Regions from separate parts of the Photorhabdus antumapuensis genome, predicted to be linked through region 2. Evidence: predicted binding sites of a transcription regulator. Region 2 holds the regulator's gene; each other region holds the start of a gene.
What was found. Region 2 encodes LexA, which represses DNA repair genes until DNA is damaged. Its sites were predicted from a motif close to TNCTGTATGTACATACAGNA; they were not measured.
Positions count from the first base shown of each region.

Region 1 (7,529 bases), on a different contig from region 2:
TGATATCTGTCTAAGACTCAACCGTCACCTAACCCCACAATCAGCCCTGTTCCGCCATGCAATCCGTATGTCTGTTCTGCTATGTAGTGGCTACACCATGATCCAGTTGTTGGACTTACAACATGGATATTGGATTTTACTAACCAGTCTATTCGTTTGCCAACCCAACTACAGCGCTACTCGCCGCCGTTTGACACTGAGAATAATAGGAACCCTTGCCGGCGTCTTGATAGGCTTGCCAATCCTTTACTTTGTGCCATCTATTGAGGGGCAACTGGTGTTAATTGTCATTTCTGGTGTATTGTTCTTCGTCTTCCGTAACACCCAATATGCACATGCAACCCTGTTTATCACATTACTGGTATTATTATGCTTCAATTTGTTAGGTGAAGGCTTTGAAGTCGCATTACCAAGAATCATTGATACATTAATTGGTTGTGGTAGCGCCTGGTTAGCCGTAAATTTCATTTGGCCAGACTGGAGATTCCGCCAGTTATCACAAGTGATAAACCGGACGATGAACACCAACTGTCGCTACCTGGATGCTATTTTAGTTCAATATTATCAGGGAAAAGATAATGGATTGACCTATCGAATTGCCCGCCGTGATGCCCATAATAGTGATGCAGAACTGGTATCCGTTATTTCAAACATGTCTGCCGAGCCGAAAAGTGACCAGACTTCTCAAGAAAAAGCATTCCGGCTATTGTGCCTAAATCACACCATGCTAAGTTACATCTCTGCGCTGGGAGCACATCGAGATAAATTGGATAATAAAGCTATTCTGGATATTCTTAATGATGCTGTTTGTTATGTCGATACAGCATTAAAATCGATATTAATAGACGATGATAGAATTAAGCAAATACCTGTCAACATAGTGAAAAGAATTGAGCAAGCTCCGACAGAAAGAAATAGTAAAGAACAACTGGTATTGCAACAAATCAGTTTATTAATAGAATTGCTACCTGAAATCGTCAATATCATTAAACAAATTAATCAATTATAACCAGATTGACATACTGGGGCAGTTAACTGCCCCTTCCTTTAGCTGTTCACGATAAAGATCTAATAAGCCAATTCCTTGTGCCAGAGTAATAAATCATTACGGATCTGTACCGGTAAAACGGCTGAATGGCACCCTTCAATTGCACCAGCCAAAGCAAGTAATAAACTAACATTAGAATTTCTTTTATATTGATGCAGCTTTAAATAACTGGCTTTCGCACCTAACAACCGCAAATCTTCAACTTTACATATTCCGACTTTCCATAACTGACGTTCCAAAGACATTCCAAGATTAGGCAAATCCTTCAAACGCTCTGGCATCTTCTTTTTACCTGCCATTTCAATAAATGAGTAATGATAAGCCAAATACGCATATTGAGATAACAACTCTTGATCTTGCCAAAGGGACTCAACAACTTGGTAATAACGCAAAGTTACAGGCACTCCTTTTTTCGAGTAAATATAGTTTTTCATTCCTCTGGCTTTAAATAATACTTCAGCATGGCCATTTCCTCTTAAATATAATTCTCCATCAGCAATAATAGCGAACATAATCCCATCAGCTAACAGGCTGTAACCGCCGAACTGTGGCTTCCTTGTCAATGCCCCAAACGAAGAAAAACCATTTTTGAGTTGAGTAAAACGCACCTCAGACAAAAACATACAGATCACTCCATGAGTTTTGTGCAAATAAATCTCTTATCCATAGATTTGTCCCAATTATTAGTAAAATAAATAACAGGAACAAGCAATTAAAAACATACGCAATCCAATTTTATCTGCCAATGGTTAAATGAGTTTACAGCCATTTACAGTCAATATTTGCGAAGTTCTTTGAAAAAATAGGCTTGATCTCAGCCTGATATGAAGATACTGTATATTAATACAGTTAATTGTGGCGAGGTTCATTATGGGCATTCAATCATCCTGGGTTTACCCTTCTAAACATCAGTCAACCAAAAAGCGGCTATCCCCCTCTTCACCTGCACAAGATAATTCAGCCAAAAGAGAGGGTATAGTGAAAGAGGGTATAGTGAGTGAATTGATTTATAGTGATAACCAATATAGCGATAACCAAGCGGTCATTAATCGTATATTGCTACCTTTGTTACGCCAATCAGGAAATGAAGCCCGTTGGTTGCTATGGGTTAGTCCACATAAAAAATTGAGCCGCCAATGGTTAATTAACTCCGGATTACCTCTAGATAAAATTATTCAATTAAATCACATTAGCTCCATTACAACGGTAGAAGCAATGGAAAGAGCATTAGCGAGTGGTAATTACAGCGTGGTACTTGGCTGGTTACCAAAGTTATCGGAAAAAGATACCGTAAGATTACAGACTGCGGCACAAAAAGGTAATGCACTGGGCTTTATTATGCGCCCACAAGATGTAAGTAAAGAAACCAACCGTGCTGAATCGCGATCAGATTTACTAAAAATCCATTCCATTCACTATCATTGACCAAAACTAAGAATTATTGCAATATTCATAACACAAAATAACCAATTTAGACCAAGAGTCACTAATCACAGTTAAAATCAATTAATTAAGGTAAGATTAGTTGTAAAGAATAGTAAAGTTTTTCTGAAATCATACATTATCTTTTAAATTTTTTACTCTATTAATCAAGGGGCACTTGTAACTTTTTAACTTCGTTGTAGACTTTACACCATTAAAGGTTACTGCACTTAGTACCCTTGTATTGTTTGGTCCATCGGTTTTATGAAAGTGCAGTATTCCTAACTGAGTTTTTTAATCAATATGGCTCAACAGCCTATCTTCGTAGATATTAAATTAGTGCAGGCCATTCTTATGGATAAATAGTGAACACGGAAATGCGCAAAATTCCAAAGCGTACACACAATAACGGTACCGAAGAATTTGAACACAACTCAGTGTTTGCTTTTATTACAAAGAATGGCAAATGAAATAGCCTAATGGGGTAGGCAGTAAGTAAAAAGGCTCCCAAAGCCAATTGCCTATTGGGTGATGATAATAACGAGGCGTTAAAATGAAAAAGACAGCTATCGCGGTAGCAGTGGCAGTGGCCGCTTTCACAACTGCAACGCAAGCAGCTCCAAAAGACAACACTTGGTATACCGGTGGTAAGTTGGGTTGGTCCCAATACCATGACGTAAATTTCTACGGTAACGGCTATACCAGTGCAATCGGTAATGGCCCTACTCACAAAAACCAATTGGGTGCAGGTGCTTTCTTAGGTTATCAAGCCAATCCGTACCTAGGTTTTGAAATAGGTTATGACTGGTTAGGTCGTATGTCTTACAAAGGCAGCGTCAATAATGGTGCCTTCAAAGCCCACGGTTTCCAACTGGCAACCAAACTGAGCTATCCAATTATGGATGACTTGGATATCTATACTCGCCTGGGTGGTATGGTTTGGCGGGCAGATTCCAAAGCAACTTACAGCACAACCAATACTCATCTGAAAAATCATGACACCGGTGTTTCTCCACTGGCCGCTATCGGTGTTGAGTATGCGATAACTAAAGACTGGGCTACTCGTCTGGATTACCAGTGGGTTAACAATGTCGGTGATGCAGGTTCAGTAGGTGCACGTCCTGATAACGGTTTGTTGAGCGTAGGTGTTTCTTACCGCTTCGGCCAAGATGAAGCAGCAGCCCCAGTTGTTGCTCCGGCTCCGGTTGTTGCTCCAACACCTGCTCCAGCACCCGTTGTTGAAAATAAACGTTTTACCCTGCGTTCTGACGTTCTGTTCGAATTTGCAAGTTCTGAGCTGAAAGCCGAAGGTAAGCACAATCTGGATCAACTCTATACTGAGTTAGCAAATATCGACCCAAATCAGGGCAAAGTACTGGTTTTAGGCTACACCGACCGTATCGGTAAAGACGTTTACAATCAGAAACTGTCTCAGAAACGTGCTCAAAGCGTAGTTGACTATTTGGTATCTAAAGGTATCCCTACCGACAGCATCAGCGCGGAAGGTCACGGTAAAGCAAATCCAGTCACTGGTTCTACTTGTGATAAGATTCACAAACCTAATTTAATCAACTGCTTGGCACCAGATCGTCGCGTAGAGATCGAAATTCAAGGTACTAAAGAGGTTGTTACTCAAGCACAATCTGCTCAATAACAATCTGCTCAATAATAGCCTTTCTTGGTTATAATTAATCATCAAAAGCTCAGAAAGCCCCATTGTCAAATGGGGCTTTCTTTTACCGATAGTGAAATTTTATATACCCTATGGATTTCAAGATGCATCGCGACGGCAAGGGAGCGAATCCCCGGGAGCATAGATAACTATGTGACCGGGGTGAGCGAGTGCAGCCAACAAAGAGACAACTTGAAAGATGACGGGTATATCAAACTGATTAAGGAGCTTGTTGCGATACCAACCTATCACAACTGAAATTACTCTTCCTTACCCAGAATAGCTTCCAAGTCGTGTTTCAAGCTGGACATCTGATTAGCATACTTTTCTTTCCGCTCAGCATCTTCAATTAACTGGATAATAGTTTCAGACAGCGTATTACCCCGTCGCTGAGAAAGTGCAGATAAGCGATGCCACACGGGAAAATCTAAGTCGATGGATTTCTTGCGAGTATGCTGATGTTCCGCATTAAAATGCCGTTTACGCCGAGCGCGGATAGTTTGTTTCATCCGGTTGGATAAATCAGGATTCATATGCTGCTCAATCCATTTCAGTACCCTTACCGGTTCACTCTCAAGTTCAATGAGTTTATCAACTGCTGCATGAGCCGCACTGTTTTCAATATATTTAGTAATTGGCCCACCTTCTTGATGTTTTTTCATCAGATAAGCCCACTTCCAGCCACATTCCAAATTTTCCAGTTGTTGATATTTCATCTTACTTTCTCAGTGACAGCGTAACTAAAAATAAGCATAACAACTATTTTAGTAAATTGCTTATAGCCAAACTAACTAATATCTGTTTTTTAATAAAATTATTTTTTACATGAAGTGTCTACAATAGCAAACATTCAAGCATGTTGGTTTATATCTTAATCTTGTATAATCGACGCTTTCCTACTTTACAATATACAGCGATCACTTTGACCACTAACAAACTAGACTGGCAGGCATTACTGCCGAATTGCGCTCCTTATGATGCACTTTTTCATTCCGCTTCCCAACAGGCGTCTGCCAGTATGGAAGCCGTTCAATCACGGCTATATAGTGGTTTGAAACTTTTTTGCCGGATGGATTCCTGCCAGCCTTTTATGCTATTGAAAGCTGAAGAATGTGATATTTATTTGTCAGCATTAGCTGAATCTCTCCGTCCATTACTCACGAAAGAACTTCCCCAAATTGGTGGCAATTATCACATACAGCAACAGAAAATTAGCTGGCAACCATCAACAGCAAGCCATTTCACACCTGAGTTACGCGTCGCCTATCGTGAATGGATAGAAGCAGAGCAACTATTTGGCTGCTTCCATTCTCACAACGGAGAAATTCACTTACAACCCGGTCTGATTCATCAGGTAAATGGCGGTGTACTTATTCTGCCGTTACGTACCCTATTGTCTCAGCCATTAATGTGGGTTCGCCTGAAACAGATGATTATTCAGCAACGCTTTGAATGGTTGTCTCCAGATGGCAACAAGCCGTTACCATTACCTATCCCCTCTATGCCATTAAAGCTACGTCTGATCTTGGTTGGAGATCGTCTAAGCCTTGAAGAGTTTCAGACTATAGAACCTGAATTAGCAAAAAGCGCTCTATATGGCGAATTTGAGCTGGATATGCCATTTCATAATGAGCAGGATTTGAGCCTGTGGTGCAATTATATCAATGGACTCATTCAACAATGGCAATTACCTCCATTGAATCATAATGCCTGGCCTGAGCTTGTCCAACAAGCAATCCGCCATGTAGAAGATCAACACCACCTGCCTTTGGATATTCTCTGGCTACAACGGCAACTGACTACTGCGGCACTCTATCAGCAAGAAAATCAGATTACAGCTCAATCAATTAAACAAGCAGAGGAAAATCGCCGCTGGCGTCACAATTATCTGCCTGAACGTGGTTTAGAGGAAATTCACAAAGGCCAGATTCTTATCCGCACCCAAGGCATGGTCATTGGCCAAATTAATGGATTATCTGTGCTAGAGTATCCCGGCCATCCTGATCCAGTAGGAGAGCCATCCCGTATCACTTGCGTGGCGCATATGGGAGATGGGGAATTTGTTGATGTTGAACGCAAAGTTGAGTTAGGTGGTAATATCCATGCGAAAGGCATGATGATTATGCAAGCATTTTTAATTTCCGAGCTAAAATTGGATCAACCACAACCTTTCTCTGCATCTATGGTATTTGAACAGTCCTATAGTGAAGTTGACGGCGACAGCGCTTCTCTTGCCGAATTATGCGCATTGATAAGTGCTCTTTCCCTGCAACCCATTGATCAACAACTGGCCGTCACAGGTGCAGTAGATCAATTTGGTTATGTTCAACCAATTGGTGGTATTAACGAAAAAATCGAAGGTTTCTTTGAAGTATGCCACCGCAGAGGACTAACGGGTCAACAGGGGGTCATCCTACCAGCAGCGAACATCCATCATTTATGTCTTAATCAAACCGTTGTGGATGCGGTAAAAGCACAAAAATTTCATTTATGGTCAGTAAAACATGTTTCTGAAGCGCTGCCTTTATTGACAGGTATCCCTTATTATGATCAACAAGAAACACACTTGTTAGCTATGATACAAGAACGTATAACACAGGCGAATAATCAGGAGCGACCTAAATTCCCGTGGTTTCTTCGCTGGTTGGGTTAATTTAGAATGTCTGATCGGAGTTGTTCAGCGTACAAGTGTACTCTATTATTTACCCTACACTAAATATAAGGCTATCTGATAATATGGTTGATAAACGTAAATCCTACACAAAAGAAGATCTTATCGCGTCTGGACACAGTGAGCTGTTCGGGAAAAATGGGCCGCCATTACCATCTGGTAATATGTTAATGATGGATCGCATCATTGAGATGACAGAAAACGGTGGTACCTACGATAAAGGCTACATAGAAGCCGAGCTGGATATTACCCCTGATTTATGGTTTTTCGACTGCCATTTTATTAATGACCCGGTAATGCCCGGCTGCCTTGGCCTTGATGCCATGTGGCAATTGGTTGGATTCTTCCTTGGTTGGTTAGGTGGTGAAGGCAAAGGCCGTGCCCTTGGTGTTGGTGAAGTTAAGTTCACCGGCCAGGTATTACCAACGGCTAAAAAAGTCACTTACCGTATCAACTTTAAACGTGTCATTAACCGTAAATTGATTATGGGACTGGCTGATGGTGAAGTGTTAGTAGATGGTAAAATCATCTATACGGCAACGGATTTGAAAGTAGGCTTGTTTAAAAATACCAGCTCTTTCTAATAAATAATCAGTAACATATCGAAAAGGAAGGTGACTGGCTAATTGCTTTTCACCTTTTTCACTAAAAGCACACCACCAAGTAACCAATATCTTAAAAAAATACCTGGTGCTATTTTTGCTCCCTCAAAGGCA
Region 1 covers NZ_JAHZMK010000014.1:33,657-41,185, reverse strand. Annotated here, with positions in the region: gene yccS (YccS family putative transporter) at 1-1,009, shown strand, start outside; gene KZ793_RS04745 (TfoX/Sxy family DNA transformation protein) at 1,069-1,671, opposite strand; gene sulA (SOS-induced cell division inhibitor SulA) at 1,919-2,473, shown strand; gene ompA (porin OmpA) at 3,024-4,124, shown strand; gene matP (macrodomain Ter protein MatP) at 4,403-4,858, opposite strand; gene KZ793_RS04725 (AAA family ATPase) at 5,065-6,795, shown strand; gene fabA (bifunctional 3-hydroxydecanoyl-ACP dehydratase/trans-2-decenoyl-ACP isomerase) at 6,879-7,397, shown strand.
Region 1: a site for LexA is predicted at 1,880-1,899, ahead of sulA (SOS-induced cell division inhibitor SulA). Genes of this name have one in related genera too.

Region 2 (7,529 bases):
TGGGCTAGCTCATATGACCGCTGAATTGGGAACCGCGAGAGGCGCTGCCGCTGCCGGTGCCCTGTTTACTGCACAAACTCTGTCTAATTCATCTCTTGAAGAGATAGCAAAAGTGAGTAACGGCCCCAAATGGTTTCAAATTTATTTTACCAAAGATATGGGTATTAACCGTGAACTGATACGCCGAGCCAAAGCTATGGGGGCAACCGCAATCGTCTTTACAGTCGATTTAGAGTGGAGTGGTAACAGAGAAACAGATAAACGTAATAAATTTGTTTTCCCACGCTCACTGCCATTCCCTAATATCCCCGGCGTTCCCGTAGGGGCAGCATTATCAGAGATTACAACACTATTTAAACGGGATCTTGATTTCAATGATTTGGAGTTTCTTGCCAAAGAATCGGGCCTTCCAATCATCGTGAAAGGCATTCAATCTGCCGAAAATGCTAAAGAGTGTGTTGACCACGGAGCCGCAGCGATCCAAGTTTCTAACCACGGTGGCCGACAGTTGGATACTGTCCCGGCAGCAATCGCTTCATTACCAAGCATTGTTGAAGCTGTTGGATCTAAAATTCCAGTCTATCTAGACGGAGGCATCCGCCGCGGTACCCATGTGTTTAAAGCTCTCGCATTAGGTGCCAAGGCTGTCGCTATCGGTAGACCCATTTTGTATGCGCTGGCATTGGGTGGAGCACCCGGCGTAACTTCCATTTTAAACCTACTTAAGGATGAGCTGAAACTTAGCATGAAGCTGGCAGGATGCGCAGCCATTAAAGATATAGAGAGAAAATTTATTAGTTTGATTTAACCAATGAACTGATAAAGCAAATATTGGCCCCGTTTCACTTGCAACAGGTGATTTCAGGAAACGGGGTAAATTATGTTAGCTTTAGAAGTAATAGCTCCCATAATGAAAAATCCGTTCTCTCACTTTGCACCATTATTTCCTATTATTAATGACTTACTTCCCCTTGAAATGTTCTTCAAGGGGAAACATTTCATGTAAATATTAATGGAGTATACGAGACGCTGACAGCTCGGTAATATCAAATTCATAACTTTGTTGTTCTTCCATGTTGCCGCGTAAAACATCTTCCACTAATGCAGAAAAACCCGTCATCATCTGCCTTTCCATAATAACGCCTTTTGGTTCAGGCCACGGCAAACTAGCAATTGGCCAGTCACAATGTGACTTATAATAATTAAATTGCTCCAGCCGCCCTTTAGCCCGGTCAAAATCATTACTCCAGTAAGCATTGCCTAGCCGAAAGTTAGTATAAAACTCATCAAAACCACCGAAGATTTCATAAATATAATCAGCCGTTTTCAGCATATTTTTCCATGCGACTTCTTCACTGATATAACCGGCACAAAAACAGTTACGACTTAAAACGATTGCAAGCCACAAATCAAATCCCCACACTAATGCAGGTGGACGTCCATTAATAGATTTGGAACATTTATGAATATAGTCAGGTGTTACTTCAACTAATTTGGCAAGTACTTTAAACATTTTCCCATCACTAAGAGCGACATCAACAGCAAAATGTTTTGAATGTACCCCCTCCCATAAACCCGTTAGCATCTTCATATACCCTTCTTCATCAATAATTCCCCAGTCGCTGTATAATTGGGATTGATGTTCCTGGGTCGGAGATAATGGAAGCAGACAGTAACGATAGCTATCATGGGCAACCCGTGACTGTAGAGGATAGTGCTCTAGCGTTTCACTCCAAAAACCTAGCCAATAGTCACTAACAATATTTAACCGTAATACTTGACGCTTCTCTTCTGGTAAAAGAGACAAACCTGCTTGTTGATAATAACGCCGTTGTTCCCATTCAGGACGCTTAACAATGCGATAAATAATAACCGAGAGTAACATTACTCCAAATAATGCTACACCTCCTACTTGTGCCAGAAGTAAATAGTCGGTATCAGGGACAGATACATTACCTATTATAAATAAAACAATTGCTACAGATAATACAATACCCATACATACCGCAATTACAAATAAAATATTAATCAACGCATATAATGCACTTAGAAAAGGTAACTTTCTTTTTTCATAGATAATATGCTTCATTACCTGATAGCCTTTAACAGGGAACTGTCTATAATGAGGCTGATTTTGTAAAAGCTCTTTCATCACAAATGCTTCCTTTCCGAAAATTATCTGTCATATACGATAATTCTTGTCTGTATTATCATAAACTTCAAGGAAACATTATTTTTGCTACTGAGTACCAATTTAGCCAAATTAACTCCATCAGGGGACAATCGCAAGGAACTTTGCTGGATAATATTTTCTATTGAAGAAACATGATATACCTAATAGATTTCGAGTTGCAGTGCGGCGGCAAGTGAACGAATCCCCAGGAGCATAGATAACTATGTGACTGGGGTGAGTGAAAGCAGCCAACAAAACAGCAGCTTGAAAGATGAAGGGTATAACATCACAATATTATCATCGTACTGGTTGTAAGGAGCGCAATGAAATTGATTAACCAAAAAAAGTTACTGGAACAGGCCGAAGTTATTTGCCAGGCTCGTGGAGTCCGCTTTACTCCGCAGCGGCTTGAGGCTCTGCGTCTAATTTCAGAGCAACCCGGGGCAATTAGTGCTTATGATTTACTGGATTTGCTACGAGAAGCAGAACCACAGGCTAAACCGCCTACCGTATACCGGGCGCTGGAATTTCTGCTGGAACAGGGTTTTATTCATAAAATAGAATCCACCAACAGTTATGTCCTATGTCACCATATTGAACAGCCAAGCCACACCTCAGCAATGTTTATTTGTGACCGTTGTGGTTCTGTTACAGAGCGAGATGGTGGAACCGTTGAATCCGCCATCCAACAGTTAGCAAAAACAGCCGGGTTCAGTTTACGTCATACCGTCATCGAAGCGCATGGCTTATGTTCACCTTGTGAAGAGATCGAATCCTGTACTAAACGAGATGAATGCCAGCATGACCACAGAATTGAAGGAAGTAAAAAGAAATAGATAGTAAGTAGATACTTACTTTTGGTACAGAGTCAGACTGGAATAAACAACCGCAGAATCACGTTTAAGATAATCACAACGATAAATTCAACAACATGATTCTGCCGGAATATTGCAATTCTTTAACAATCTCAAAAACAACAATTTGATATTTTACTATCAGGACCAGTTGCCGTTACGAATCACCCCAACCGCCAATCCTTCAATTGTCAGGCCCTGTTCACTCAAATCCACCACAATTGGCTTAAATTCGGGGTTTTCTGCCAGCAATTCAACTCTATTGCCAGTCTGTTTAAAACGTTTTACCGTCACTTCATCTTCAATGCGGGCAACAATAATCTGCCCATTGCGAACATCTTGTGTTTTATGCACAGCCAGCAGATCACCATCCATAATCCCAACATCTTTCATAGACATTCCGCTGACCCGCAACAGGAAATCCGCACTTGGCTTAAACAGTGCGGGATCAACCTGATAATGACTTTCAATATGCTCCTGTGCCAACAGTGGTTCACCTGCGGCTACACGGCCAATTAACGGTAAACCAGATTCTTCCAACAGCAAACGGATACCCCTAGATGCCCCTGCAACAATCTCTATCACCCCTTTACGAGCCAATGCTTTTAAATGCTCTTCAGCCGCGTTAGGTGAACGAAAACCAAGACGTGCTGCAATTTCAGCACGCGTTGGCGGCATACCTGTTTGCGAAATATGGTCACGCACCAAGTCATAAACTTGCTGCTGCCTGGCGGTAAGTGCTTTCATTTCGTCCCCTGTTTGTTTATACAGTCAATATGTGAGTATATACAGCTAAATAACGATTGGGAACCTACCAAGGTAGAAAATCAGCCAATTATAATATAATACCTAACTATTAAACCAAATCAGGCCATAAAATAGCGCCAAAGGATGGTCCCCCAGACAATTAATGACAATATCATCGTTAGAAAGACAGCCGCCGATCCCATATCTTTCGCGCGACCGGACAATTCATGGAACTCACTGCCAATACGGTCAACAACTGCTTCAATAGCACTGTTCAGGATTTCCATAATCAACACCAGCATCACTGAACCAATCAGTAAAATGCGCTCAATGGCGCCGATATCCAGATAAAATGCAACCATCATAGCCAATATCGCTAAAATTATTTCCTGACGGAAAGCCGCTTCATTTTGCCATGTCGCCCTAATGCCCTTCACCGAATATACGATTGCTTTAATGATACGGGCCAAGCCCTTGGATTGATTCGCCATAAATTATTCACACCAAATATGAGGTTATTTGACACTTTCCACTCTTATTATTGCCTTAACACAACAGATCTCAACCCCCGTTTCTGATATGCTGGCAACGTGTTGCTAACAAGAGGCTTTAAGATATTTATGTCAAGTTGGCGTAAAATATATTATAAATTATTGAATTTACCACTAAAAATACTGGTAAAGAGCAAACTTATCCCCACAGATCCTATTACTGAATTGCGGCTCGATACGACACGCCCGATTCTGTACGTGCTGCCGTATCACTCTAAAGCAGACTTACTGGCATTACGTCAGCAATGTCTTGAGCAGGATCTGCCGGACCCATTAAATTCACTGGAGATCGGTGACACTGAACTTCCCAGCTATGTATTTATCGATAATGGCCCACGTGTATTCCGCTATTGTGCACCAAAGCAGGAATCCGTAAAAATTTTCCATGCTTATCTAGATCTGCATCGCAATAATCCAAATTTGGATATTCAAATGCTGCCAGTTTCTGTCATGTTCGGCCGTTCCCCCGGACGTGAAGGGCAGAGCACCCCACACTTGCAGCTACTCAATGGTATCCAAAAGTTCTTTGCCATTCTCTGGCTAGGCCGAGATAGTTTTGTACGTTTTTCAAACACAGTATCTCTACGCTATATGGCAACTGAGCATGGCACTGACAAGACTATTGCCCATAAGCTGGCTCGTGTGGCACGAATGCACTATTCACGTCAACGCCTGGCAGCCGTTGGCCCACGCCTGCCAGTTCGGCAAGAACTGTTTAACAAATTGCTGGCTTCAAAAGCAATAGAAAAAGCAGTCTCTGATGAGGCCCGTACCAAGAAAATCTCACATGAGAAAGCCCGACAGAATGCCATTAACATGATGGAAGAGATTGCTGCGAATTTCTCTTATGAAACGGTACGGCTGTCAGGCCGTGTACTAGGTTGGACCTGGAACCGCCTGTATCAAGGGATCAATGTTCACAATGCTGAACGCATCCGCCGTCTGGCACAGGATGGTCACGAACTGGTTTATGCGCCCTGCCACCGTAGCCACATGGATTATTTACTGCTCTCCTACGTGCTCTATCATCAGGGTTTAGTACCGCCCCATATCGCCGCTGGCATCAACCTGAATTTTTGGCCAGCAGGGCCAATATTCCGCCGCCTTGGTGCATTTTTCATCCGCCGCACGTTCAAGGGTAATAAACTCTACGCCACGATATTCCGGGAATATCTAGGTGAATTATTTGCCCGCGGTTATTCTGTTGAATACTTTATGGAAGGCGGTCGCTCCAGGACAGGTCGTCTACTCGATCCCAAAACGGGTACGCTGTCCATGACGTTACAGGCGCTGTTGAGAGGCGAATCACGCCCAATTACTATTATCCCGATTTATATCGGCTACGAGCATGTGATGGAAGTTGCCACCTACGCCAAAGAGCTGCGTGGTGCAACCAAAGAGAAAGAGGGCTTTTTCCAGATGATACGCGGTTTGCGCAAACTTCGTAATCTGGGGCAAGGCTACGTGAACTTTGGCGAACCCATCCCGTTGATCCAATACCTTAATAATCATGTTCCTAGCTGGCGCGATTCTATTGATCCAATAGAATTCCATCGCCCCGAATGGTTCAATCCGACAGTCAGTCAACTGTCTGAGAAGATTATGGTAAACATCAACAACACGGCGGCGGCTAACGCCATTAACTTGTGTTCAACTGCCCTGCTTGCGTCACGTCAGCGAGCACTCACTCGTGAGCAACTGCTTGAGCAACTGGATTGTTATATACAGCTCATGCACAATGCGCCCTACGCTGCCGATGTCACTGTACCAAAGAAAGCCGCGGAGGAGTTGCTAGAACACGCTCTGCAAATGGATAAGTTCGAGGTAGACAAAGACAGTATGGGCGACATTATCATTCTGCCACGTGATCGTGCAGTTTTGATGACCTACTACCGCAACAATATTCAACATCTATTAGTACTGCCATCACTGATTGCCTGTATCGTTATTCATCATCGCCGTATCAGCCGCGAAGCGTTATTAAGCCAGGTCGCGATCATTTATCCACTACTTAAAGCCGAGCTGTTTATGCGTTATAGCAAAGCAGAGCTGCCAGAAGTGGTTAATACGCTGATCAACGAACTGACCCGCCAGTGCCTTATCTGTAACAAGGAGCATGGCATGTTGGTGCTTAATCCAGCGCGTATCCGCCCCCTGCAATTGCTGGCAGCCGGTATCCGTGAAACACTGCAACGTTATGCCATCACACTCTCTTTACTAAACGCCAACCCAGTAGTCAGCCGGGGAGTGCTGGAAAAAGAGAGTCGGATGTTAGCGCAACGTTTATCTGTATTGCATGGCATCAACGCACCTGAATTCTTTGATAAGGCAGTATTTACTACGTCGGTAAATACGCTGCGCGAAGAAGGTTATATCAGTGACAGTGGTAATGCGATTACAGCAAATACCCAAGAGCTGTACCAGGTATTAAGTGAACTGATGTCACCTGAGATTCGTCTTACTATCGAGAGTGTCAGTTTGCCACCAGAGCATAACGATACCGAAGAGAGTGCTAAGGCAGGATAATCTTCTGAATACTGGTGATAATGGTTATTCATCATTATCACCAGATGTTTCAGACATAGCTAAAGAAGATGCCAAGGAATAGCACCAGACCAACGTAATTATTATTAAGGAATGCCTGGAAACACAGTGTTCTTTCCCGGTCGGCAATCAGTTTCTGCTGATAAATAAATAGCGTGCCCGCAAGCAACAATGACCAATAGTAGATACCACCCAGATTCATCAGATAACCCACCAGCACCAGCACCAGTAACATAGCGAGTTGTAATAGCCCTATAATCAATTTATCGAAACGACCAAACAGGATAGCGGTGGATTTAATGCCAATTTTTAAATCATCGTTTCGATCGACCATGGCATACTGTGTATCATAAATAACCGACCAGAAGATATTAACCAGGAATAATAACCAACACTCTAGTGGTAAGGACTCACTAACCGCAGCAAATCCCATAGGAATCGCCCAACCGTAAGCTGCCCCTAGTACAAACTGAGGAAGATGACTAAACCGTTTAACAAAGGGGTAAAACCAAGCCAGAGCCAATCCAACGACTGACAACCCGATCGCCATTTTATTCAGGGTTAGAACCAGACCTAAAGAAATCAGCGCCAGTACGACAAACAGGATCTTACTCTCTTTCTCACTAATAGCACCGCTAGGCAGGGGACGTGTTTTTGTGC
Region 2 covers NZ_JAHZMK010000009.1:72,386-79,914, forward strand. Annotated here, with positions in the region: gene KZ793_RS01975 (lactate oxidase) at 1-808, shown strand, start outside; gene KZ793_RS01980 (DUF1266 domain-containing protein) at 1,010-2,152, opposite strand; gene zur (zinc uptake transcriptional repressor Zur) at 2,497-3,009, shown strand; gene lexA (transcriptional repressor LexA) at 3,169-3,774, opposite strand; gene KZ793_RS01995 (diacylglycerol kinase) at 3,894-4,265, opposite strand; gene plsB (glycerol-3-phosphate 1-O-acyltransferase PlsB) at 4,395-6,851, shown strand; gene ubiA (4-hydroxybenzoate octaprenyltransferase) at 6,901-7,529, opposite strand, start outside.

Region 3 (7,529 bases), on a different contig from region 2:
ATCGACAAAACTTTATTCACCAACCGCATACGGGCTGGCCTTAACACGGGCTCACGGTACAACAGGTAATTCAACGATGTTTCCATCACTGCGGTTAAAACCGGCGTAAGTGTGGAATTAATAACTGTACTCAGTGATGGTCTTTCCATCTCAGAATTTAAAACCTCTATGTAGTGCAACAATGCCGCCAGTCATATTGGTATAAGTCACCTGTTCAAAGCCAGCCTCTTCCATCATCGTTTTAAGCGCATCCTGATCAGGATGCATACGGATGGATTCCGCCAGATAACGATAACTGTCAGCATCCTGCACAAAAACCTGACCAATTTTTGGCAGCACATGGAAAGAATAAGCATCATACGCTTTGCTTAACGGTGCGAACAAAGGTTTAGAAAATTCAAGTACCAATAAACGTCCACCCGGCTTCAACACCCGAAACATAGAACGCAGGGCTTTTTCTTTTTCGGTAACATTGCGCAAACCAAAAGAGATAGTGATGCAATTAAAATAGTTATCAGGGAAAGGCAACGCTTCCGCATTAGCCTGCACATAGCTGACATTACCAACAATACCAACATCACGTAATTTCTCACGCCCAACCTTCAGCATAGATTCATTGATATCAGCAAGAACAACTTCACCTTTTTCACCAACGATACGAGAAAATTTGGCTGTCAGATCGCCAGTACCGCCAGCTAAATCAAGTATCCTCTGACCTCGGCGTACACCACTGGCATCAATAGCCACACGTTTCCAGATACGATGGATACCAAACGACATTAAATCATTCATTAAATCGTATTTTGCCGCAACAGAATGAAACACGTCGGCCACCATGCCTGCTTTTTCATCCTTTGCTACAGTACGGAAACCAAAATGTGTGGTTTGTTTCGTTTGGTCTACCATGTTATTTGCCCATTTTTTATTCAAAGCGTTATAAAAGTGTATCAGCCTTTCAGATAAAACCCTATCTTGGTATTAATCATTAGCACAGGGTGGTTGGCTGGCCCTATCCGCCAGTTCGGGATCAATAGGACGTTTCACTTCAACACCTAAATTACGAAAACTCTCTGCCTGGCTGATCAGGTTGCCACGTCCCTCGGTCAGCTTTTTCATTGCCAGCCGATAATTAAGTTGAGCCTTATCCAGGCTTTGCCCCAAACCTTGCATGTCATCGACAAACAAACGCATTTTATCATACATACGGGCGGCCTTATCCGCGATTAAACGCGCATTCTGGCTTTGATACTCATAGCGCCACAAGTTATTAATAGTACGCACAGCAACCAACAATGTTGATGGACTAACTAGCATAATATTGTGTTTAAGAGCCTCATCAAGCAGCTCAGGCGCCTTGTTAAGCGCAACCAAATAAGCAGGTTCAACCGGAATAAACATCAATACATAATCCAACGATTTCAGTCCGGGCAACTGTTGGTAATCTTTGCGACTCAAACCACGAATATGACCTTTAATCGAGTCGATATGCTCTTGAAGGGCTAACTCCTGCTGATGCCGATCGCCACTGTTAAAATAACGCTCATAAGCGACCAGTGACATCTTGGCATCAATGACCACATCCTTCCCTTGCGGCAAATGAACAATAACATCAGGTTGGAAACGGCGGTTACCCTCTACCTTGATATTAACCTGAGTACAAAACTCATGCCCTTCTCGTAAACCAGAAGCTTCCAGAATACGGGATAACACGACTTCTCCCCAATCTCCCTGAATTTTATTATTACCTTTAAGGGCATTTGTCAGATTGATAGCTTCCTGTGCCATCTGGACATTCAGTTGCTGTAAGTTACGGATTTCATGTGCAAGAGTATGCCGTTCACGGGCTTCCTGACCAAAACTTTCCTGTACCTGCCGATGAAGGCCATCAAGCTGTTCACGAAATGGCGCTAAAAGAGTATTGAGACTTTGCCGATTTTGTTCATCCGTACGGCGGCCCGTTTGTTCAAAAATACGATTAGCCAAATTCTCAAATTGAGTATTCAAACGTAGTTCACTGTTGATCAGCAACCGCTGCTTCTCTTCAGCCGCGAGACGACTCTCTTCCAAGCGTGTAGTCACTTCCCGCAGTTCAGATTCTTGCACGCTATTAACTTCTCTTTGAGCCCGCAATTCCTGGTTCAATTGCTCGCATTCAACACGCCAATAAGCTGATTGTTCAAGTTTCTCACTGGCAACGGCAAGCTGGCTGTCCAATTTCCGTAATTCCAATTCTTGCTGTTGAATACGTTGATGAACGGAGAACCAAACGAGAATACCACCGCCCAACAGGCCGCCAAGAGCACCTATCAACGTATATAACAACTGGATACCCACCGGTATTTCCTCTATTACACTCTTCGACCAGATAAACTAAATTGCTACTGTATAGATGTCCAGAATGATTTATACAGATGGTTCAGTCTGCGAAGCTGCTCTCAATTAACTCACCCATTGCACTAACCATTGCAAACCAAACGCGCCTGGAGCTAATACCCCAAAAGACCAGATAAGTGCAGAACAGATATTCGCTATCTGGAAATAACGCAATGGCATGGTACAAATACCTGCGACTAATGGCACAATTGCACGGAATGGCCCAAAGAATCGACCAAAGAAAATGCTCCAGATACCCCAACGTTCAAAGAAATGGTGCACTCGTGTCAGTAGTTGTGGTTTACGAGAAATCGGCCAAACTTTACTAATATCACCTTTAAAATAGGCGCCAACAATATAAGATACCCAATCGCCCAAAAAAGCCCCTGCTGCTGCTGCCAACCAAATTGGCCAGAAATTAAGACCACCTTCGCCTATTAATGCCCCCAATCCAAGCAATATGATCGTTGCAGGTAATAACAAAGAGAAAAAAGCCAGAGATTCACCAAAAGCAAGCAAGAAAACAATCGGCATGATCCAGGTATCATGAGCTTTAACAAAAGCGATTACCAGATCAACTATTTCATGAAGACTCAAATTCATATTCCTGTATTGATTAATACCACATTCAATTTAACCACCGCTGCATTAACCAGAATTAAACCAACTTTTTATTCAAGGAAATAACCTTGTAATTTCTTACGAGCAGAAAAATCAAGGCCAAGATCTTTTTCCAGCCATATATCTACACTGCCATAATGTTGGTTAATACTGTTTAATGCCGTCATTAAAAACTCTTCTCTCACGGAATAAACATAAGCGAATTTATCAACTACATCATCACTCATGGTTTTCGCATGCTCATTTAATAAATATTCACGGTAAGGAGCCAGAGTAAAGTGAGTTACTAAATAATCTTCCATTACCGTATTCAAATCAGCCCCCAGAGCAAACAATACCAGCGCAGAACCTACACCGGTTCTGTCTTTACCTACCGCACAATGCTGGACTATCCCACCTTTTTCCGGTTGTTGCAGTAATTTAACTAATGTCTTATAGGCTGAATTTTTCAGAGGCAGTAATGCATAAAGACGGAACATAAATGTTTGCGGATCAAATTGTTCCAACATATCTGATGTCAACTTCTCCAGATTCGCATTCACTTCCTCAGATAATGGATTGGCCGGGGCATGATGATAATTAGCGCCATTCCATACCAAATCGGGCTTATCCGCTATTTCACTGGTATCACGATAATCTATGATTTGAAAGAGATTTCTATTTTCCAGGAAAGATTGGTCTTTTTCTGTTAAGCGATCCAGAGAACCTGAGCGGAAAAGTAAACCTGATTTGATTTTTCCACCATTCGCTACTTTTTTACCGCCTAAATCACGAAAATTAATCCCTCCATTGAGGGGAAGTACTGATGGGTGCAATAAAGATGTTGTGATCATGATGACTTTTAATGAGTTGTTAGGTATTAAAACATTAACAGATTTCTCTTTAAAATAAGAGTGAGCCGGAATACTCCGGCCCAAAAAGTATGATTTACAACAAACGGCGAGCAGCTTCTACGACAATCCCCAATGCGTTACTTTCTGTTTTCTCAAGTAATTCAACATTAGGAATCTCCTGCTGAGTACGGTTAACAATGACACCAGCAACCATACCCGCACGTAGCCCTTGGCTTGTACACATTGTTAATAAAGTTGCCGATTCCATTTCATAATTCATGACGCCCATCGCCTGCCATTCAGCCATTGAGCCTTTGAAACGGCTCACAACCCGGCCAGAATAGGTATCGTAACGCTCCTGACCGGGATAAAAAGTATCGGAAGAGGCCGTTATCCCCACATGTACCGTTGCACCCAAATCTTTTGCTGCTTCGTACAAAGCAGTCGTACATTCAAAATCAGCAACCGCCGGGAATTCCATCGGAGCAAAATGCAGGCTGGCACCATCCAAACGAACAGCAGCGGTAGTCACCAACACATCACCAACATTGATATTTTCCTGAATTGCACCTGTTGTACCGATACGCAAAAAAGTACGCACCCCCAATTGCGCTAATTCTTCAACAGCAATAGAGGTTGACGGGCCACCAATACCCGTAGAGCACACAATGACAGCCTTACCATCAATTTCTGCCCGCCATGACGTAAATTCACGTAAAGAAGCAAGATGAACCGGGTTATCCATCAATCTTGCGATTTTTTCCACACGTTTCGGATCACCCGGAACAATAGCTAAAGTTGCGCCTTGCAGGTCGCTTTTGGTCAGACCTAAGTGAAATACATCAGACATATCAGACTCCTCAGCAAGAAAATTTATAATGAAATTAGTTGAGATCTACTGTACTGAGCATTTAGACATCTTTTAGTGATAAATGTCACTTCAAAGTAATATAAAAAAGAAAAACGTACATTATTTTGAGACATAAATCACAAAATAACCATGAGACGATAAAGAAACAGGGCATTTTCTTCCGTCCATAAACTAACTTGAATGAGCTCATATTATGGAAAAAACTATCCATTGTTTAGTTATATTTATATTTCAAACATACCGAGAAAAATATATCACGGATTATCTCATCGAAATATTTTTTCCCTGAGAGTTAATAAGGGCTAATATCCATCCCATCACAAAGAAAAATTTATCGTTTCATAACCCGGTCATAAAACAAAATATTTCCAATAAACTATCAACTGAACCAAATATAAATCACCGTCGCTATTAAAATACTCTCCTAACATTTATAAATCAACAACGCAATAAGTTGGACTATTTTTAAAATAACTTTTTCTTATGATTAACATATTAAAAAATTAACTGTATTTTTCTTGCTTATTTACCAACATATTACAATTATATTTTCAACAAAAATAAAACAATTACCAAATATAAATATCACAGTTATCCTTTTATAGGATGCATATTGTTTAGATATATTAGACTCTTTCCACCATATAGGGCACTATCTATGATGACACAAAAAACAGTTTTAATTACAGGTTTCGAGCCTTTCGACAAAGAAAAGATTAATCCATCGTGGGAAGCAGCTAAGCAATTACAGGGGCGAGAATTATGTGGGGCCCGCATTGAAGCGCGTCAGCTTCCATGTGTGTTCGACGTCTCTCTGGCTTGTCTGTATGCTGCTATTGATGATGTACAGCCTGATCTGGTCATTGCCGTAGGACAAGCAGGCGGTAGACCAAATATTACCGTGGAACGCGTGGCAATTAATATCAATGATGCTAGCATTCCTGATAATCAAGGCAATCAGCCTATCAATACCCCCATAGTCGCAACAGGCCCTGCCGCTTACTTCGCCACGTTACCGATCAATGCAATAGTTAAGGGTTTGCGTGACGCCGGAGTCCCTGCCTCCATTTCACAAACCGCAGGCACCTTCGTCTGTAATCATGTCATGTATGGCTTGTTGCATCATTTGGCATACACCAATCCTGAAATACGCGGTGGATTTATCCATATTCCTTATCTACCTGAGCAAGCAGTTCGGTATCCAGGTACTCCGAGTATGACCCTGGAAACAGTTATAACAGCGCTGGAAATTGCTATTGATGAAGCATTAAAAAACAGTGAAGATATCGCCATTCATGGAGGCGCAACTCATTAATTTGACATTCTGTTTGCGAGGCTGAAAGTTTTTCTCTGAGAAAATGACAGGCACAGAAAATATGATCTACTGATAATATCCATCAAACAGTAAAGATAATCCTCTCTGTGCCTGCACAATATCCGTATGTAAATATCAAGTACTGATACTTTATTAAATTATTAATCAGCATACCATTTACATAGGTTACTTTATAATTCAGACTGTTATTACATTGAAGTTTAGTTTATTCAACAAAACCGGTCATACCGTATGGGAATATAAATCATCTTTAGTTATGAAATTAGATATATTTTCCAAGTCTATCGATAGAATTATTTCACCCAGTATCCCACGGTTAATATCAGATTCGTCTATTTTTGTTACTTTTATTTCTGAAAGATGACCACTCATATTTTTAAAATATTCATCCTCATGATTTTTGGTTCGGATTACCCTCCGTTTTGAATACAGATCATACTTATAAACCTCTGTATTGATCTCTTCTGGAAAATACATTTGACCTACAAAAGCAAAGTGCTCTTTGTCAGTCACATCTGTGCTCAATTTTCTGATTCCAATATGAATATGAGTCGCTCTACCAGCATAAAACCCAGGATAAATAGTCGTAAAATTCACTATCCCATTCTTATCCGATGGTTGAGCTCCTCTTAGAAAATTTTTATCATCAGTTCTATTGCTAGAACCTATTCCAGCAACATTAGGTACTATATCGGGGCTGATATAACTCCAACCAGAATATTTTCCCCGACTATTACAATGCCAAATATCAACAAATAAATTATCAACCGGTTTACATGTTTTTTTATCCATGACAGTAATTTTCAATAAAAAAGGTATTCCTACTTCTGAATCGGTAATATCCCTTCTTACAATTTTGTCATTTCGGAAATACGGCCCTGATATCTGCTCTGGCGCAAGCGTACATACGCCTATTCCATGTTGTGGGGATAACTTTGCCTCCGCACGAGCTAAACTCATCGGAGCAAGTGCCGCAGTCGCCGTAATAGCAGCACTGCTTTTTAAAAAATTTCTTCGAGAGCTACTTTTCTTACCTTGCAAATTATTAACATCCATATAATCCTCTCTTTAATTATTAAGTTTCTATTACAATGCTTCCATCTTGTTAATACCCCAGTTATTTTGTTAATAAAATATACTTTTTCAAATACCAATATGGCATATATAAGTTACTAAAAGTTTGGTAATAGAAAAGATCCCAGCTAAGCCGTATCACAATGCGCTACTGCAAAAAAAAAAGATTATTTTATGAAAAATGCCCATCACCAATTAATGGTGACAGGCAAATTGCTGGATTAATTATTTCACTGATTCGCGGAGGCGTTTCGCCGCTTGTACCATGTTTGCCAGTGACTGGCGAGTTTCAGTCCAACCACGGGTTTTCAAGCCACAATCCGGGTTAACCCACAAACGTTCAACCGGAATACGATCAGCCGCTTTACGTAATAGTGCTTCAATCCATTCAATACTGGGTACGTTAGGTGAATGAATATCA
Region 3 covers NZ_JAHZMK010000021.1:15,960-23,488, forward strand. Annotated here, with positions in the region: gene KZ793_RS08245 (ubiquinone biosynthesis accessory factor UbiJ) at 1-149, opposite strand, end outside; gene ubiE (bifunctional demethylmenaquinone methyltransferase/2-methoxy-6-polyprenyl-1,4-benzoquinol methylase UbiE) at 151-906, opposite strand; gene rmuC (DNA recombination protein RmuC) at 979-2,274, opposite strand; gene KZ793_RS08260 (DedA family protein) at 2,440-2,976, opposite strand; gene KZ793_RS08265 (tyrosine-protein phosphatase) at 3,045-3,827, opposite strand; gene udp (uridine phosphorylase) at 3,922-4,677, opposite strand; gene pcp (pyroglutamyl-peptidase I) at 5,357-6,013, shown strand; gene KZ793_RS08280 (intradiol ring-cleavage dioxygenase) at 6,257-7,090, opposite strand; gene metE (5-methyltetrahydropteroyltriglutamate--homocysteine S-methyltransferase) at 7,334-7,529, opposite strand, start outside.
Region 3: a site for LexA is predicted at 2,380-2,399, ahead of rmuC (DNA recombination protein RmuC). Genes of this name have one in related genera too.

Region 4 (7,529 bases), on a different contig from region 2:
ACACTGCAAACCGTCATTTTCCTATTAGCGTTCTTCTTTGCACCAAAACATGGGCTATTCGCTTCACGCATACGTGCCAGAAAAGAATCCTCAGCCTTAGCTCAGGAGACACAACTATGAATGAGTTGACACAGTTACTCACTGAGCCGTTTATGTTTCCATTTATGCAACGGGCGGTATTTGCTGCTATTGTAACAGGCGCAGTATGTGCAATACTCTCTTGTTATCTGGTTCTTAAAGGCTGGTCGTTAATGGGTGACGCCATCTCTCACGCTGTATTACCAGGCATTGTGCTAGCTTTCGCTGCCGGTATACCGCTGGCTATTGGCGCATTCCTTTCCGGTATTTTTTGTGCTGTTGCAACAGGATATCTGAAAGAACATAGCCGGATAAAAGAAGATACTGTCATGGGAATTGTCTTTTCAGGCATGTTTGCCTTTGGTTTAGTTCTTTTTGCCCGAATAGACACTGACCAACATCTCACTCATATTCTGTTCGGAAATATACTAGGGATCACTAAAGATGAGTTGAATCAAACATTATGGATTACCTGTATCACTATGGCGATAGTATTGCTAAAGCGCAAAGACTTCATGCTTTACTGCTTCGATCCGAACCAAGCGCGCGTAGTGGGATTACCTGTTAAGCTTTTGCATTACGGTTTGCTTTGTCTATTGTCAATGACCATTGTCGCTTCCCTGCAAGCCGTGGGAATGATTTTGGTTATCGCAATGTTGATATCACCGGGAATTATCGCTTTCATGTTATGCCGCAGTTTTGACCGAATGTTAATTGTCGCTGTCATTGCATCAGTCAGTTCCTGTGTCCTGGGTACTCTGATCAGTTTCCACATTGATGGTGCAACGGGGCCATGCATTGTTATTGTCCAGGCTATCTTCTTTACGCTAGCACTGGCTTACAGTCAGATAAAACTTGTAAGAACAAAATCCAAACGTAAAACGTATCAAGCAGCCCTACAAATCTCTAACGAGTCCAATCAATAACAAAAAGGGTTATATCTGTTTTGAGATATAACCCTGTTAATCATCTTTTTTACCTGATCATATGTTTTCTCTGACTATAATTGTTCATAAAGTAATTGACGACGTAGAGAGGTGAACCATGTGGCAGACAGTAAATCGTTTGTTAAACGAACATTTCGGGGTTGCTGAAATTCACGATAAAACTGAGTTAGCCGGAGGGGATATCCACCAAGCTTGGCGAGTCACACATGGAAAACGACAAGTTTTTGTCAAATCAAACCTGCGGGAAATGCTCCCTGTCTTCAAAGCAGAATCAGAACAGCTTGAACTCCTGGCACGCAGCCAGACTATCCGTGTTCCAACTGTTTATGGTATTGGCAACACGCGTGACCACAGCTTTCTATTGCTTGAATTTCTGCCTTTAAAATCTTTTGATCCTCACAGTGCCTATTGCTTCGGTCAACAACTAGCAAAACTTCATCAATGGAGTGAGCAACCCCAATTCGGCTTTGATTTTGACAATATGCTGGCAACAACTCCACAACCTAATGGCTGGCAACGACGGTGGCACCAATTTTATGCGGAAAAGCGGGTTGGTTGGCAATTACAAATCGCAGCAGAAAAAAACATGATATTTGGTGATATTGATAATATCGTTCAAGCCATAAGTAACAAACTTCAACACCATCAGCCACGACCTTCTCTCTTACATGGCGATCTCTGGCCAGCTAATTGTGCTTCGTTGGATGATCAAGCCGTTGCCTTCGACCCAGCCTGTTATTGGGGAGATCGTGAATGTGATTTCGCTATGTTACCGTTATACCCTGATTTACCAATGCAAATTTTTGATGGCTATCAGAGCGTATGGCCACTCCCTGCCAACTTTATTGAACGGCAACCTGTGTATCAGCTCTATTATTTACTTAACCGGTGTAATCTGTTTGGCGGTGATAATCTTATTGCGGTTCAAAATATTATCGATAATATTTTGACTGAAAATAGCTAATAAATGGGGAATCAAGCTGCGAAAACCTTTATTCCGCAGCTATAGCCAACCGGAGAATCTACCAGCCTAAGATTTTCAATAGAAAATAAAAAATTGCACCGATAATTACCGGTGAAATATATAAGATATAAATCTGACTGAACAGTGTATGACGAGGAAGTTTAATTTTTAACTCCATCTGTTCTCTTGTCAGGCCATCATTGCCTTTAGCTTTCTCAATAATAAGCTGATCTTCAATGTTTTCGCGTATAAACTTCACTTGTCTATACATCCGTTGACCTGACGCACTCATAGCAAGGCCGAAAAAAATAAGAAAATAGATAATCAGAAAACCAAGCGTTGATCCGGTAAAACCAGCCAGACGATCAGGTGTTGGTGAATTTTTCCAGAAGAAATCCAGAAATGGGGTATTAAAACGCACCATTTCAGCCATCATTTTCAGGAAATCATCCAAAACAGCATTGATACCATTACCTTTAATGCCATGCAACCAGGCAAGGTTGATCACAGAAACAATAGTCGATAAAAGTGCCGGAATAAAAATCACCCAACCTAAAACTCGCTTAATAACAGCGATGTATCCGGCTTTTTGGTAAGTCATCGATACCCCTCATAGCAATAAGTAGATTTTATTTTTAGCTAATCATAGCCCATCAATCACCAAATTTAACTTTATATTTAATTAAGCATTTCTTACCATGTTCCCGTTCAGGAAAGGATTTCATCTACTGATGATTGTTACAATCAGCTTTCGCCAACTGTCTGACCAGAGAGAGATATTTAAATGTCTTTTCATTTACCAATAAAAGCAGCCATTTTTGATATGGACGGTTTACTGATTGACTCTGAACCCTATTGGACCCAGGGAGAAAAAGAAGTATTTAGTGAGTTAGGTCTGGATTTCTCTTTAGCAGAAAAACTACCAGATACTCTTGGGTTGCGCATTGACCAGGTTGTAGAGCTTTGGTACCAAGCCTCTCCCTGGCAAGGGGCATCAAAATCAGACGTGGAACAGCGAATTACCAACCATGTTATCGATTTGGTAAAAGAAAACCGTCCTTTACTCCCAGGTGTTGAATATGCTCTAAACCTTTGCCGCAAACAAGGACTGAAAATCGGCCTGGCCTCTGCTTCTCCACAATATATGCTGGAACAAGTACTCGAAATGTTTAACCTTAATCACTATTTTGATACTGTTGTTTCTGCTGCCAAATTACCTCACAGTAAACCCAATCCCGAAGTTTATTTGCACGCTGCTGAGCAATTAGATGTCGCTCCGATAAATTGTGTAACCCTAGAAGATTCATTCAATGGAATGATAGCAACGAAAGCTGCAAGAATGCGTTCAATCGTTGTGCCATCCGCTCATCATTTTGATGATCCACGTTGGGTTTTAGCAGATATTAAACTGCGCTCACTCGAACAACTCACTGTAATGAACATTATCTGATTATAATTTTAGCTGCCATCATCTGTGTCGATGGCAGTTTCTTATTGTTCACACAATAGCCATGGCGCTTATATCTTATTCTGTCAAATAAAAATTTGATTAAATATTAACGTTATATATTAATAAATAAAATATTTTTGCTTTTTACCCTCTATCTTACCCACATAAAACCCACTATACTTCGCCGACTGTATGGATAGACAGTTATTAGTCAGAGGAATTTATGACCGCAGAAGGGCATCTTTTATTTTCAGTTGCCAGCATTATCTTGGCACACAAGCTAGAAATAACACCAGAGATAGCTAATGGAGACTTGTTGCATATGCTACCAGGGGTGCTGCTTACTGCCTTGTTACCCGATATCGATCACCCTAATTCAACCTTGGGTAGATTATTCAGATTTATCTCCATTCCCGTAGCCAAACTCTGTGGTCACAGAGGATTTACTCACAGTTTACTTGCTCTCATATTAGGGATTACTTTATTTTGGCTAAAAATACCGGAAGAGTGGCTAATTCCAACTGATTTTTTCCATGCCATGATTGTTGGCTATTTGAGCCATCTGATTGCAGATATGCTAACACCTGCTGGTGTGCCGTTATTATGGCCAATCAAAATACGTTTCTGTCTACCTGTGCTTGGCAAGCAAGGAAATAAGAAAGCAGAAAGGTTTATTTCTGCCCTATTAATCGTCATTGCTGTTTTCCTACCAGAAGATATTGGATATTCTATACTTTTTTATATAAATCGTATCAAAAATCTCTATTTCTAATGCTCTGACTGACTAAAAATAAACCTTAAAAGTCATATTTATTATATTAAATTCGATATAGTTATAAATAAGAATAATTTTAACTGGTACTATATCCCCCAACTGCTTGTTGTAATGTGTTCGTTTACAAACTTACACGATTCAATACAGCTTATGACTTAACTAAATTGAATTCTGGAGTTTGGGGATGAATTTACCACTCATTTCGAATGTGCTCGTTTTCGTAGCACTGCTTTTGCTATTGTCAAAAGCCAGTTCACGGCAATGGAACCTGTCGAAAAAGGTTTTTGCGGGTCTTGCCATTGGTATTATTTTTGGCTTGGCACTGCAACTAATTTATGGCTCTGATAATATCATAGTGAAGGAATCAATATCATGGTTCAACATTGTAGGTAATGGTTATGTACAACTTCTACAAATGGTCATTATGCCTCTGGTATTCGCCTCTATTTTGAGTGCAGTCGCCAAATTACACAAAGCATCTTCTCTAGGAAAAATCAGCTTTCTGACTATCGGAACGTTGTTATTCACTACAATGATTGCTGCGCTTATCGGTATCATGATTATCAACCTGTTCGGCCTGACTGCTGAAGGTCTGATTCAAGGTCCCCAAGAAACAACACGTCTGTCTGCTATCGAAAACAACTATGTCAGCAAAGTTTCTGATTTATCTGTACCACAATTGATTTTATCTTTTATTCCTAAAAATCCGTTTGCAGATTTAACTGGCGCTAATCCAACTTCTGTTATCAGCATTGTTATTTTTGCAACCTTCTTAGGTATCGCTGCCCTGCAAATGTTGAAAGATGATCATGAGAGGGGGGAACGCATATTAGCCGCTATCGACACTATACAGGCATGGGTAATGAAACTGGTTCGTCTGGTTATGCGCTTAACGCCGTATGGTGTTATGGCCCTGATGACCAAAGTTGTCGCCAACTCTAATATCCATGAAATTGCAAAACTGGGGACCTTTGTTATCGCATCCTACATTGCACTAGCGCTAGTATTTGTTGCTCATGGGTTTCTACTCTCTCTCTTCGGCATCAATCCACTTAGATTTTTCAAAAAAACCTGGCCAGTGCTGACCTTTGCATTCACCAGCCGTTCCAGTGCAGCCAGTATTCCACTGAATGTCGAAACCCAGACACTCCGTATTGGTGTACCAGAATCAATCGCCAGCTTTTCAGCATCTTTTGGGGCAACAATTGGTCAGAATGGCTGTGCCGGGATTTATCCTGCCATGTTGGCCGCAATGGTTGCTCCAACAGTTGGCATAAACCCACTCGATCCGATGTGGATCGCAACACTGGTTGGCATTGTCACTATCAGCTCTGCTGGCGTTGCTGGTGTGGGTGGCGGTGCTACATTTGCGGCACTGATTGTCTTACCCGCAATGGGACTACCTGTAACGTTGATTGCTTTATTGATTTCTGTTGAGCCTCTCATTGATATGGGCCGTACAGCACTGAATGTAAGTGGTTCAATGACTGCTGGTACTATCACCAGCCAACTGATGGGACAAACTGATAAAACTATCTTCGATCAGGAAGAACACGCTGAATTAAGTCAGCTATAATTTAACTGTAAAAAAAGCCGGGATTTTTCCCCGGCTTTTTATTTTATTCACAATATTATTTATTCAGGTATTGCCCACTACGCAGCGCTTCAATACGTTTGTCCAATGGTGGGTGAGACATAAACAGCTCACTGAATGTTTTTGATTTACCATTAATGCAGAACGCCATCATACTGCCTTCTTCCTGCGGTTCATAACTGGTTTTCAGACGCTGTAAAGCAGCGATCATTTTCTCACGACCGACCAACTTAGCAGAACCTGCATCTGCATGGAACTCGCGATAACGGGAGAACCACATTGTGATAATGCTCGCCAGAATACCAAATACTATTTCCAACACCATTGAAGCAACCATGTAAACAATCGGATTGCCAGAGGAGTTACCCTCTTCCTCGTCACTATTGCCAGACAGGAAACTTGATACAGCCTGAGCCAATAGACGGGAAATAAAGATAACGAAAGTATTTACTATCCCTTGCAACAAAGTCATCGTCACCATATCACCATTAGCAATATGACTAATCTCATGAGCAATAACAGCTTCTGCTTCTGCCCTACTCATGTTATCCAATAGACCGGTACTGACAGCAACCAGAGAAGCATTACGACGTGCTCCGGTCGCGAATGCATTAATATCAGGCGCAGCATAAATCGCAACCTGGGGCATGACAATATTGACTTGTTCCGCTTGACGGCGAACAGTTTCAACTAACCAATGTTCAACTTCATTTGCTGGCTGTTCTATGACCTGACCACCGACAGAACGCAGGGCCATCCATTTGGACATCAATAGGGAAACAAACGCTCCACCGAAACCGAACAGGCCAGCCATAATCATCAGACCTTGTACACTACTCCCCTGAATTCCTGTCAAAGAAAGTATTATCCCGAACACCAACATAACAGCGAGGTTAGTGAGGAGGAACAAAACAATTCGCATCATAAAAACCGGCTTCCTTTATTAATAATCAATGCAATTTCAGAACTACTCTATAAATAAGGCTGTTCTCGCTATATTCAAGGCTTTTAACTTGTTAAGCGATAAGATCAACACAACTTTACAAAATCATAAAAAAACCCGCATTAGCCTAACACTAATTGTTTAAACAAAATACTCTAATACCCGGTGTAGTGCTGAAAAAATGTGGAACAATTCATCCTGCCAGAAAAGAAAAAAAGAAAAAACACCTTAAAAAGGCTGTTCATATTACTGAAAGCCCAACATCGTTCACTCAAAACATCCCAAGCGAACGATATTGGACATTAATCATTAACAGGCTTTAATCCATTATTTTACTTAGATTTAGCTAACATTTTCTCATCAGGTTGGTGCGCTAAATCAAGTGCAATCTTCACTGACTCATCAAGATAGGGATCTGGCCCTTGATAATCTTTAGGTAAATCATCCAGTAAAGTTAACGGTTTTTTACCCTCGCGTTTAAAGCGATCATTTATGCGATTCAACTTCAGAGCATCCGCTTCTTTATTCTCTTTCTCTCTTTGTGCATAGTTCAGAGAAACAATATTTTTATGCTCTTTCATCGCTTTATAGCGAGCAATGTCCTCATTGATATACTTGAATTCTGGATCAGTTGTAATACGAGCATTGTGAACGGCATTCAACTGAGGAACCAATGTAGCAATAATTTTAGACCCTGTATAACGGGCAGGAGGAATGCTATCCCAAGGCAAAGCATTATCTTCGAAACTTTCCCCGGTTTCTGCCGGATCAACCCCCG
Region 4 covers NZ_JAHZMK010000010.1:139,922-147,450, reverse strand. Annotated here, with positions in the region: gene KZ793_RS02780 (metal ABC transporter permease) at 1-120, shown strand, start outside; gene KZ793_RS02775 (metal ABC transporter permease) at 117-1,004, shown strand; gene KZ793_RS02770 (fructosamine kinase family protein) at 1,123-1,989, shown strand; gene KZ793_RS02765 (YniB family protein) at 2,048-2,590, opposite strand; gene hxpB (hexitol phosphatase HxpB) at 2,774-3,439, shown strand; gene KZ793_RS02755 (metal-dependent hydrolase) at 3,663-4,211, shown strand; gene KZ793_RS02750 (L-cystine transporter) at 4,399-5,790, shown strand; gene htpX (protease HtpX) at 5,846-6,733, opposite strand; gene prc (carboxy terminal-processing peptidase) at 7,084-7,529, opposite strand, start outside.
Region 4: a site for LexA is predicted at 3,626-3,645, ahead of KZ793_RS02755 (metal-dependent hydrolase). Genes of this name have one in related genera too.